Regions from separate parts of the Moellerella wisconsensis genome, predicted to be linked through region 1. Evidence: predicted binding sites of a transcription regulator. Region 1 holds the regulator's gene; the other holds the start of a gene.
The links. Region 1 encodes Fur, which represses iron uptake genes when iron is present. Its sites were predicted from a motif close to ATAATAATGAGAACNACTATCAA; they were not measured.

Region 1 (5,258 bases):
TAAATAAGCGCTGATATTTTAATCGATAACAGCGCTTCATCGCTCCGCAATAGTAGCGATATGCAGGCAGCTAAGGTATGATTGCGCGCTGGATCCTTGGTACTCGCCCTTTAACACTTACTAGATATGGCAAAAGAACAAACTGATCGCACCACTCTTGATTTGTTCGCGAACGAACGTAGGCCTGGGCGACCGAAGACAAGCCCGTTATCACGGGATGAACAATTAAAAATCAACAAACGCAATCAATTAAGACGAGATAAAGTCAAAGGATTACGTCGGGTTGAACTAAAATTAAATGAAGACGCCGTTGCAATACTGAACCAATTGGCAGAGCAACAGAACATCAGTCGCAGTGAACTTATCGAACAGATATTGATGGCTCAGCTTGAGCAGTCACTTCTGCCGGCGAAAGATTAAACGTCATCATCCACAATGCTAACCACACAAATTTGACAGATTTATCCTGATAGTTTGGCCAAAATAGAAAGCACAATGCTATCATTAATGGTAATCATTCAGCACAAATTTGGCGTCAGAAACTGACTGACAGCCCTGACAGAAACAGAAGAGGTTGACTCACTTTATGGCAATCGTAGGTATTTTCTTCGGTAGTGACACAGGTAATACAGAAAATATTGCCAAAATGATCCAGCAAAAACTGGGTAAAGATGTGGCAGAAGTTCACGATATCGCAAAAAGCAGCAAAGAAGATATCGCTGAATTTGATATCCTGCTACTGGGTATTCCAACCTGGTATTATGGTGAAGCTCAGTGCGATTGGGATGACTTTTTCCCTACGCTCGAAGAAATTGATTTCGAGGGTAAATTAGTCGCTCTTTTCGGTTGTGGTGACCAAGAAGATTATGCAGAATATTTCTGCGATGCAATGGGCACTATTCGTGACATTATTGAGCCAAGAGGCGCTGTTATTGTTGGTCATTGGCCAACTGAAGGCTATCACTTCGAAGCCTCTAAAGGACTGGCGGATGATAGTCATTTTATCGGTTTAGCCATTGATGAAGACCGGCAACCTGAACTCACTGAAGAGCGAGTGGATGCATGGGTTAAACAAATTTCTGACGAGATGTCTCTCTCTGAAATTATTGGTTAATATCACATGTGGCTAAACACACATGTGGCTGAGCAGAAAGTTACTCAACATAATTTTAACTGTAGATGAACTACAGTAAACACGAGTCGCAGTTGGCTATTTTTTCGACTATTTAATGTTTATTTTGGCGCGATATACAGCAAATGCGATATACAGCAAATAATGTAACCAACGACCAATAAATAGCATCGTAAACATAGATAGAACGCGAAAATATAACCTAAAAATTGATTCAATAAACACGGCGACTGCAATTTATATGATGTTGGGTATATGGTAATAATGAGACATGATTGGTTTCTATTTACTCTCACTAAGCCTATAATTGTGAAATCGTTTAATAGAAATCTCTTTTTTCTGTTAATTATGTTTAGTTATTATTAAATTCATGAATTAAGTTACAGGATAAATCCGCATGACCGACAACAATAAAGCATTAAAGAATGCTGGGCTGAAAGTTACACTTCCACGCTTGAAGATACTGGAAGTGCTTCAAGATCCTGAGTGCCATCATGTCAGTGCGGAAGATCTCTACAAAAAGCTGATTGATTTAGGCGAAGAGATTGGCCTCGCAACAGTGTACCGTGTATTAAACCAATTTGACGATGCTGGAATTGTGACTCGCCATAATTTTGAAGGTGGTAAATCTGTCTTCGAACTAACACAGCAGCATCATCATGACCACCTTATCTGTCTTGATTGTGGCAAAGTTATTGAATTTACTGATGAATCAATTGAGACTCGTCAGAAAAATATCGCGGCGCGCCACGGAATTAAATTATCAAACCACAGCCTGTACCTGTATGGTCATTGTGCTGATGGTGATTGCCGTGATAACGGTGATGCTCATGAAGCGAAAGGTGAATAGTACCTTTTTATTGGCTCTGTAACTGCATCCTATAGCTTGCCGCACAACTTGGCTATATCGGTGTTTTGTGCTCTGGTTATGATCTGTTTTAGTCATATGCATTACTTTTAATGTCCAGTAAGTAACCAAAACGCTACGGAGCAATTAATCTAGTCAATTTCCTCTGAAATCCGTATGTGCAAACCACATGCGGATTTTATTTTGCCTCTCATTTGCGTTCTCTAACCAATAAATTTGATAATCACTCGACGTAATATTACACTAATCTCTAGTATCAAAAATCACATTAAAAGACCGCTTAAACAATCAGTTTTCAAAGACTAACTATCAAAAATTAACGTTCAAAAGAACCCGTATCTAAGAACGATCCCCCAAAGACTAAACGCAGAAACAACAAACAGAACAAAGTAAGCGAAATGAGAATACAATGATATCAATAGCGACTCATTGATTTCTCATCATAAATATCGCGCTAATTGATTGTTGAAGGATGAATGAATGAGTCAAACGGAACAACCCAATCGTGGCGGTTGGAGCACATTACTTACAGGTCAATATCTTTGGTTCACCTTGGCGCTAACCGGAGGGATCGTTCTGCATGCGGTCAATGTCTACATCACTATTACGACCTTACCTTCCGTAGTACGTGATATTGGCGGTCTAGATTTTTATGCTTGGAACACCACGCTGTTTATTCTGTCATCCATTATTCTCTCGGCTCTGACTTCTCGTATTTTATCCCGCCTCGGTCCGAGAAAAAGTTATCTTATCGCAACACTGATTTTTATTATCGGCACGATTGTTTGTGCCCTCACCCCCTCGATGCTACTCATGTTACTAGGACGTATAATTCAAGGCGCTGGCGGAGGAATTTTACTCACCTTATCTTATTCCATGGTTCATCTTGTTTTCCCACAATATCTCTGGTCAAGGGTACTGGCAATGATGTCGAGTATGTGGGGGATGGCAACACTTTTGGGGCCAGCATTAGGTGGTTTTTTTGCAGAATATACTCTTTGGCGCGGGGCATTTTGGTGTCTAGCTATCGTTGGGCTGCCCTATATGTATCTTACATGGCGTGTATTGCCTAATCAAAATCATCGCAGCACCGTGCAAGAAAAAATTCCCTATCGCCAATTATTGCTGCTTTCGATGGCGGTTTTGGCTATTTCTCTCGGCAGTCTCAGCCAAAAAATATGGGTGCCCATTTTAGGACTTATGGCCGCTTGTACATTATGTTATGCCCTAGTCAATCTTGAAAAAAGAGGAGTAAACTGCTTATTTCCACAAGATACTTTTCGGCTATCCGCTCCTTTAGCGCCAATTTATTTGACCATGGCGTTATTAGGTTTTAGCGTACAAACAGAAGTTTTTGTTCCTTATTTTTTACAAGTTCTGCATGATGTTCCTCCCTTAGCCTCGGGATATCTCGCGGCATTAGTCGGAGCCGGTTGGTCTTCTAGCGCAATTTTAGCCTCCGGAGTAACGCCAGTAATCGCCCGCAAATTAATCTGCCGTGGCCCTACACTCACACTATTTGCCTTAGTTATTCTCGCGCTGTTTATCACGAATATTATTGAGCTAGAAAATTATCAATTAATAATAATTTGCCTCGCATTATTTTTTGCTGGCAGCGGAATAGGAATGGCATGGCCCCATTTACTGACGCGGATATTAACCGTTTCACGTCAACAAGATGCGGATAAAGCCTCTGCGGCGATAACTACGCTACAACTATTTTCAACCGCCTTTGGCGCATCCATGGCTGGCTTAATCGCTAATTCAGCAGGGCTTTCGCTCCCCGGAGGAATAGATGGCGCTAAATCAGCCGCCGCTTGGCTATTTATATTATTTGCAGCAGTCCCTCTATTCGCATTAATTAGCGCTAATATTGTGGTTAAACAAGCGAATAAGCACTAGTCAATCGCAAAATTCTCTTTTAATTCAGTTGATTATTAATTATGTACAAAAAATAATAAAACTATATTCCACATTATATTCAAAGCGATATTTAAAACCATGTACAGCTATCGAGCGCGTTGTTGGCTAAACAGTAAAAAGCATAGAGAGAATAACAAAAAGTCCGTATCATAGGTTTTCTAAAAACATCATTATCAAGTGACTGACATGACTCAAACATTTATCCCTGGCAAAGATGCCGCCCTCGAAGATTCGATAGCCTCGTTTCAAGATAAATTACACTCTCTAGGATTTAATATCGAAGAAGCCTCCTGGCTGAATCCTGTACCTAACGTCTGGTCAGTACATATTCGTGATCGTGACTGTTCGCTGTGCTTTACCAACGGTAAAGGCAGCACTAAAAAAGCCGCATTAGCCTCTGCTTTGGGTGAATATTTTGAGCGTCTCTCAACCAATTATTTTTTTGCTGATTTCTATTTAGGTAAAAACATCGCGGACGGTGAATTTGTTCATTATCCTAATGAAAAGTGGTTTCCTTTAACCGAAGATGACAGCTTACCCGACGGAATTTTAGACGCAGGTTTATTAAAATTTTACGATCCTGATAATGCCCTAGGTGGCAGCCAATTGATTGATTTTCAATCCGGCAATACCGAACGTGGGATCTGCGCGCTACCATTCACGCGTCAATCAGACAATCAAACGGTATATATTCCAATGAACATCATTGGTAATCTATATGTTTCAAACGGCATGTCAGCGGGAAATACCGCTAACGAAGCACGAGTTCAGGGATTATCTGAAATTTTCGAGCGCTATGTTAAAAATCGTATTATCTCTGAATGTATCAGCCTTCCGCTGATCCCTGCTGAAGTAATGAATAAATACCCAAGCGTGGTAGAAGCAGTAAATACCTTAGAACAAGAAGGCTTTCCAATTTTCTGCTATGACGCATCATTAGGGGGCGAATATCCAGTTATTTGTGTGATTTTATTCAATCCAGCCAATGGTACATGTTTCGCTTCGTTTGGTGCACACCCCGATTTTGGTGTCGCCCTAGAGCGTACAGTGACAGAATTATTACAGGGTCGTGGTTTAAAAGATCTCGATGTGTTTAATGCACCGACGTTTGACGATGAAGAAGTGGCGGATAATACTAATCTCGAAACTCACTTTATTGATTCAAGTGGTTTAATTAGTTGGGACTTATTTAAAAAAGAGGCTGATTATCCATTTGTCGAGTGGTCATTTAAAGGGACAACTCAAGAAGAATTCTCTACCCTCATGGCTATTTATAATCAGTTAGATGCAGAAGTGTATATCGCTGATTACTCTCATTTAGGCGTCTACGCATGC
Region 2 (5,258 bases), 1.6 Mb from region 1:
CGCGTTGGCGTTCACCGCCGGATAAATGATCCGCTAATACCGAGGCAAACGCGCTGACACCAGCGTGTTCCATGGCTTGGTCAACAATCTGATCGTCCGCTTTACGCCAGCGTCCCAGTGCACCGCGCCATGGAAAACGAGCCAGTTTAACCAGTTCTCTGACGGTAAGCCCTGCCGAGGCGGGTAATTTTTGCGGCAGAAATGCTATCTGCTTAGCCAGATCGCGCGGTTTATAGCTTGAAATATCATGGCCATTTAAACCAATGCTGCCGGTATCGGGGGTCATCTGTCCGGCTAATAAGCTGACTAGGGTTGATTTCCCTGAGCCATTATGGCCGAGGATCACCGTCAGTTCTGAATCGGGGATACTCAACTGATCAATGGCTAAAATGGTGCGTTCGCTGCGTATAATCTGTAGATCAGAAAGTTCAAACATAGTGACTCATAGTGATATATAGCGATATATAGTGACTGCTAGTAACTTGTAGCGACTGATTGTCACTGTTCCGGGCAACAGCGCTCGGTTGATGTTATTCCATTCATTAACCCGGTAAATTTTTCACCGGGTTAATTGTATGGGCTTAATTGTATGCGCTTAATTTTAAGGGCTTAATTTTATGGCTAGGCGACAAGCTAAGCCCAAAGCCACGAGCAACCCCACCGATTACCAACGGTATTTGGCGTTCAATAATACGGAGCGCGATTGACCAAAATAGCAATAGTAATCGCAAGCAGAGACATAGTCTTTGTCCAGAATATTATTGATATTTAATTGCATTTGCCAGTGTTTATTCAGCTCATAGGTGGCGGCCATATCCCACAAGGTGGCACTAGGAACGGTCAGATTGCTGCTAGCCGGATTATCTTTGGAGTCGCCTAAATAGCGCACGCCAGTCCCCAAGGTTAAGCTTTGTTGTTCGGTCAGCGGTAACTGATAACTGGCCCAAACTGAGGCCATGTTTTTAGGAATTAACGCCGCCTGTTTATGGCCTTTTCCGCCACTATTATCGGTACGGGCATCGGTATAGGTATAATTAGCTTTAAGATTTAGCTGTTCAGTCAGTTGTACGGCACTTTCAATTTCAATCCCTGAGGAAGTAATTTCGCCTGTTTGGGTGGCGATTGAGGTTTTCGGATTCGTGACTAAGGCATTCTTTTGGGTAATATCAAACCAGGCAATATTGAAATAACCGTCGATAAAGTGAGGGGTGTATTTTACGCCAAGTTCAATTTGATCGCCTTTCAGCGGCTTATAAATGTGCTGCGTCGCCGGATCAATGGTGCTCATCACTTCGAAAGATTGGGAATAATTGGCGTAAGGCGAGAGCCCGTTATCGGCCAAATACATTACTCCACTATTTAGGCTCACTTCGCCGTCGTTGCGTGAACGATTATTATTTAGCTGGTGGGTTTTATTTTCGGTTTTAACCCAATCATAGCGTAAACCGGCAACGCCAACCCATTGGCTATCAAATTTTAATTGATACTGGGAGTAGAGGCTAGCTTGCGTTTTATCAATGGTGCGATGGATATTTTTGGCCGGATCTAATGGGGTGTATTGGCCATAAATAGGGTGCCATGGATTAATCGGATCAAAGCTGTAGCTATCTTGTTCATCGCCTTTGGTACGGTGGTATTGCAGCTCGACTCCGGCCAATAAGGTATGCTCTAGTCGTTCAGTATCCCATTCACCGACCAGATTATTATCCAAAGAAACACTTTGGTTATTACCCTCGCGGAATACGACCCCTCGATTAAGCTCGGTGGCGGTGATGTCGGCGTTAGGGAAGGCGTAAACACTGCGCAGTGTGAGGTCGTTGTAGCCATAATTTAACCGTTGTGCATAGCGCCACTCGGAATTAAGTTCATGTTCCAGCAAGTACCCTACAGACAGCTGGGTACGTCGATATTTATCGTAGCTGGGCTCCCCCAAGTTCGTGGACGGTTTTATGTTACCCAATGGCGAGTTAATTAGAGTGCCTGCCGCCGGGAAAAACGGATTGGTCGGCGTGCCATTGTCATGCAGATAACTGGCCATCAAGGTCAAATGAGTGGCTTCTGACAGTGGAATTTGTACGCTTGGGGCTAAATATACCCGTTTATTGTCGGTACCGGACAACTCGCCATCGGCTTCCTTGACGACGCCGACTAAACGGTAGCGGATTGGATCGCGACTGTCGGTTTGATCGGCGAAATCAAAACCGAGGGCACGTTGGTTATTATTACCCAATTCAACAAAGACTTCATTTTGTGGGGTGAGACGTGGTTTTTTTTGTACTACATTGACCGCACCGCCGGGAGCGGATTCGCCAAATAAAATCGCCGAAGCGCCTTTTACCACTTCGATGCTTTCGAAGCCGTAAGGTTCTAATAACCAAGTGTAATATCCGTCCCGGAATAATCGGCTGTTATCTAAATAGGTGGCCGCGTCAAAACCGCGCACTTTAAACCAGTCGGTATCATTATCCGCGCCGTAAGGTTGCGAGACGACACCTGAGGTATAACGTAGCGCTTCATCTAATTTTTGCGGGGCATGGGTCTCTAATTGTTGCTGCGAAATCACTGAGACCGACCGAGGCGTTTCCTGCAGATCTGTATTGACCTTAAGCGCTTGGGCGCTGACCACAATCGCCTCAGGATCTTTGTCTGACGGACTGGATCCGGCCAAGACGACAGGCGAGAATAAACCGAGATATACCGCTGAATTTAAACATAAAAGTTTGCGCAAGGTGAAATGTGTGATCTTTTCCACTGAAAATCCCATCAATCTAAATGATAACCAGAATCACTATTATTACTAATTGGGAGGGGTTGATGAACTAAAAATTGAAGCGGGGCGCTATTTAAAGGCGTATTTTTAAGCGGCTATTGGATTATGTTTATCACCAAAATTAAAATTTTTTTGTTATTTTAAAATCACTTAGATTAAATAGCGTTCTCTTTTTGACTTAAATCGCAGGGTGAATTAAGCACAGAATAATTTGTTAGCAATTGTTTCAGCGCAAGTAAACTTCGCTATTGGGGAGGATTACCGAGTTTTATTTCGCCGAAGCCAGAGCTCTCCTTGGCGCGAACGGGAATGCCAAGGAGAACTTAAGGGAAGCGAACCCACCGCCAACAAGCAACTAAGGCGCGCCAAGGCTAACGATTAATCATACAGGCGATATTTTTGGCGTATTTTAAGATAGTTATCGATACCTGGCTGCCAGCTATTTTCAATTAACTCAATGGTTTGTTGCTCTGATAATCCGCGTTGTGTGGCGGTTTCCAGTAACGGAATTAATTGGTCATTACCAAGCACTTTGGCCAGCCAAGAGGGGCGGATCACAAAATAGTTATTTTGATAGTCCAAATAATTAGCTTCATTAGATTTATCAATCACTAACGGATAGCCAAGGCGGTGAAATTTAAACCACCAGTTGACAAAATAGCCAATAGTGGGCGCTAAGTTTTGCTTCGATTGCGCGGTTATTCTTTCACCGTAAACCCTCTTTCCCGCTTGTGGCCAGCCATAATTAGCTTGATTTGGCTCTACGGTATAGCGGGTATTAGTAAAAAATTGTGGATCGGAAAAGGCCAATTGTTCAAAGGGATGGTCGGAGCCACGCCCCATATTTACGCTGGTGGCTTCAAATAATACTAATGAAGGATAAAGTGCAATTGATAGATCGCTGCGTAAGTTCGGTGACGGTCTTTTGGGCAGTGGGTAATGGCTATTGCGTGAATAATTAGCCATTTTAATCACTTGCAGATTGTGCGCTGGGAATTGGTATTCTGGCTTACCGAAAGCGGCCCAATGAGTATCTTGATAATGGGTTAACCAGCCTTCATTGACCATCATTAAGGCAAATTCGCCGGAGGTTAATCCGTGCACGAGGGGGATGGGGTGCATCCCAATGCCGGAAATAAACGCTTCTTCTAATACGGGCCCATAAACGTTATCGCCGAGGGGGTTGGGGCGGTCGAAGACCATCAATTGTTTATTATGCTGTTGTAGGCTTTCTAGCAAATGATGCATTGATAGGGTGTAAGTGAACGATCTTACGCCGACATCTTGTAAATCATAAATAACGATATCAACATCTTGCAGTTGTTCTGCGCTGGGGTGAGCGCGTGAGCGTCCGTTTTCATCTCGTCCGTACAGTGAAATAATCGGTAATCCGCTTTGTGCATCTCGATGGTCGTTATCCCCAAAGCCGGCATCTTCATTACCGCGAATACCATGTTCAACCGAGAACAGTTGGGTAATTTTGAATTGGTATTTATCTTGCAGCGCTAATAGTTTATCCAGTGTGTGCGTTCCGTCGCTGGCGACCGAACTTTGATTCACCATTAATGCCACTTTTTTGTTTTTTAGTAATGATCCATAAATAGCGTCTCGATCGACGCCTAATTGTAACTGTTCTGCCGGCAATGGGGCGGCCAGAGTGGTTGGGCTTAAACCGAGTAAAGTTAAAAATACCATGATGATCTTTGTCATGTCATGCTCTCTTTGTTTAGGATAGGCGTTATGGTTGTCACGCCTATCGAATATTCTGCGAGAATTCAGTTAAATGGCTGCAATAATATCGGCTGGATTATTATCAATCCACCTAAGCCAAGCTAAGCAGATAAGCCAAGCCGGGTAAGCCAAGCCAGTTTTAAATCCGCCAGATTAAAAGGTGTGGCGTAATTCCAGTGCCCAAAACCAGAAATTATTCTTTTCTTGGCTCCCTTGGGTCCAAGTGACTTCCGGACGGTAGTAAACATCCCAGAAAACCGAGGTATTTTGACTGATAGGATACAGTAATTGGAGCCCATAACGACTGCGGTCTTTTTGTTTATATAAAGATTGGTGATTGTCAGAATCGCGAAAACTTTGTTGGCCTTTGGTCAGCGCATAGCGGGTATATGGCATCATGGTTAATCCATTATCAAAGCGATAGCGATAAAGTGCCCATAAGAAATGCTCTTTATTATGCAGCGTATTAACCAGATTTTCGTCAATATACAAATAATTTACCCACAGGGAACTTTTACTATTAAAGGTATAGGTGGCGCCAATAAAATGTTCGTTAATCGAACTCCAATCGCGTTTATATACCCCATATTCCCCTTTAGCTCGGGCATAATCTAATTTGCGATCAATAAAGCGGAACGATAAGCTGGCATTTAAATTAATATTATCTGAGTATTTATAATTAAATTGAGGTCGTATCCATATTTCATGTCGTTCTTCCCCTTTTCTAATATCGCCTTTATAGGCGGGATCAGAGAGC

Region 2: the regulator Fur is predicted to act here: its motif matches at 2,773-2,795, upstream of MNY66_RS11685 (TonB-dependent siderophore receptor).

Annotation. Positions count from the first base shown of each region.
Region 1 is NZ_CP093242.1:1,052,849-1,058,106, reverse strand. Features, by position in the region: gene ybfE (LexA regulated protein) at 127-420, shown strand; gene fldA (flavodoxin FldA) at 587-1,114, shown strand; gene fur (ferric iron uptake transcriptional regulator) at 1,530-1,982, shown strand; gene MNY66_RS04525 (MFS transporter) at 2,481-3,902, shown strand; gene ycaO (30S ribosomal protein S12 methylthiotransferase accessory factor YcaO) at 4,110-5,258, shown strand, end outside.
Region 2 is NZ_CP093242.1:2,659,818-2,665,075, reverse strand. Features, by position in the region: gene MNY66_RS11690 (ABC transporter ATP-binding protein) at 1-436, opposite strand, end outside; gene MNY66_RS11685 (TonB-dependent siderophore receptor) at 665-2,752, opposite strand; gene MNY66_RS11680 (exo-beta-N-acetylmuramidase NamZ family protein) at 3,149-4,480, opposite strand; gene MNY66_RS11675 (hypothetical protein) at 4,655-5,258, opposite strand, start outside.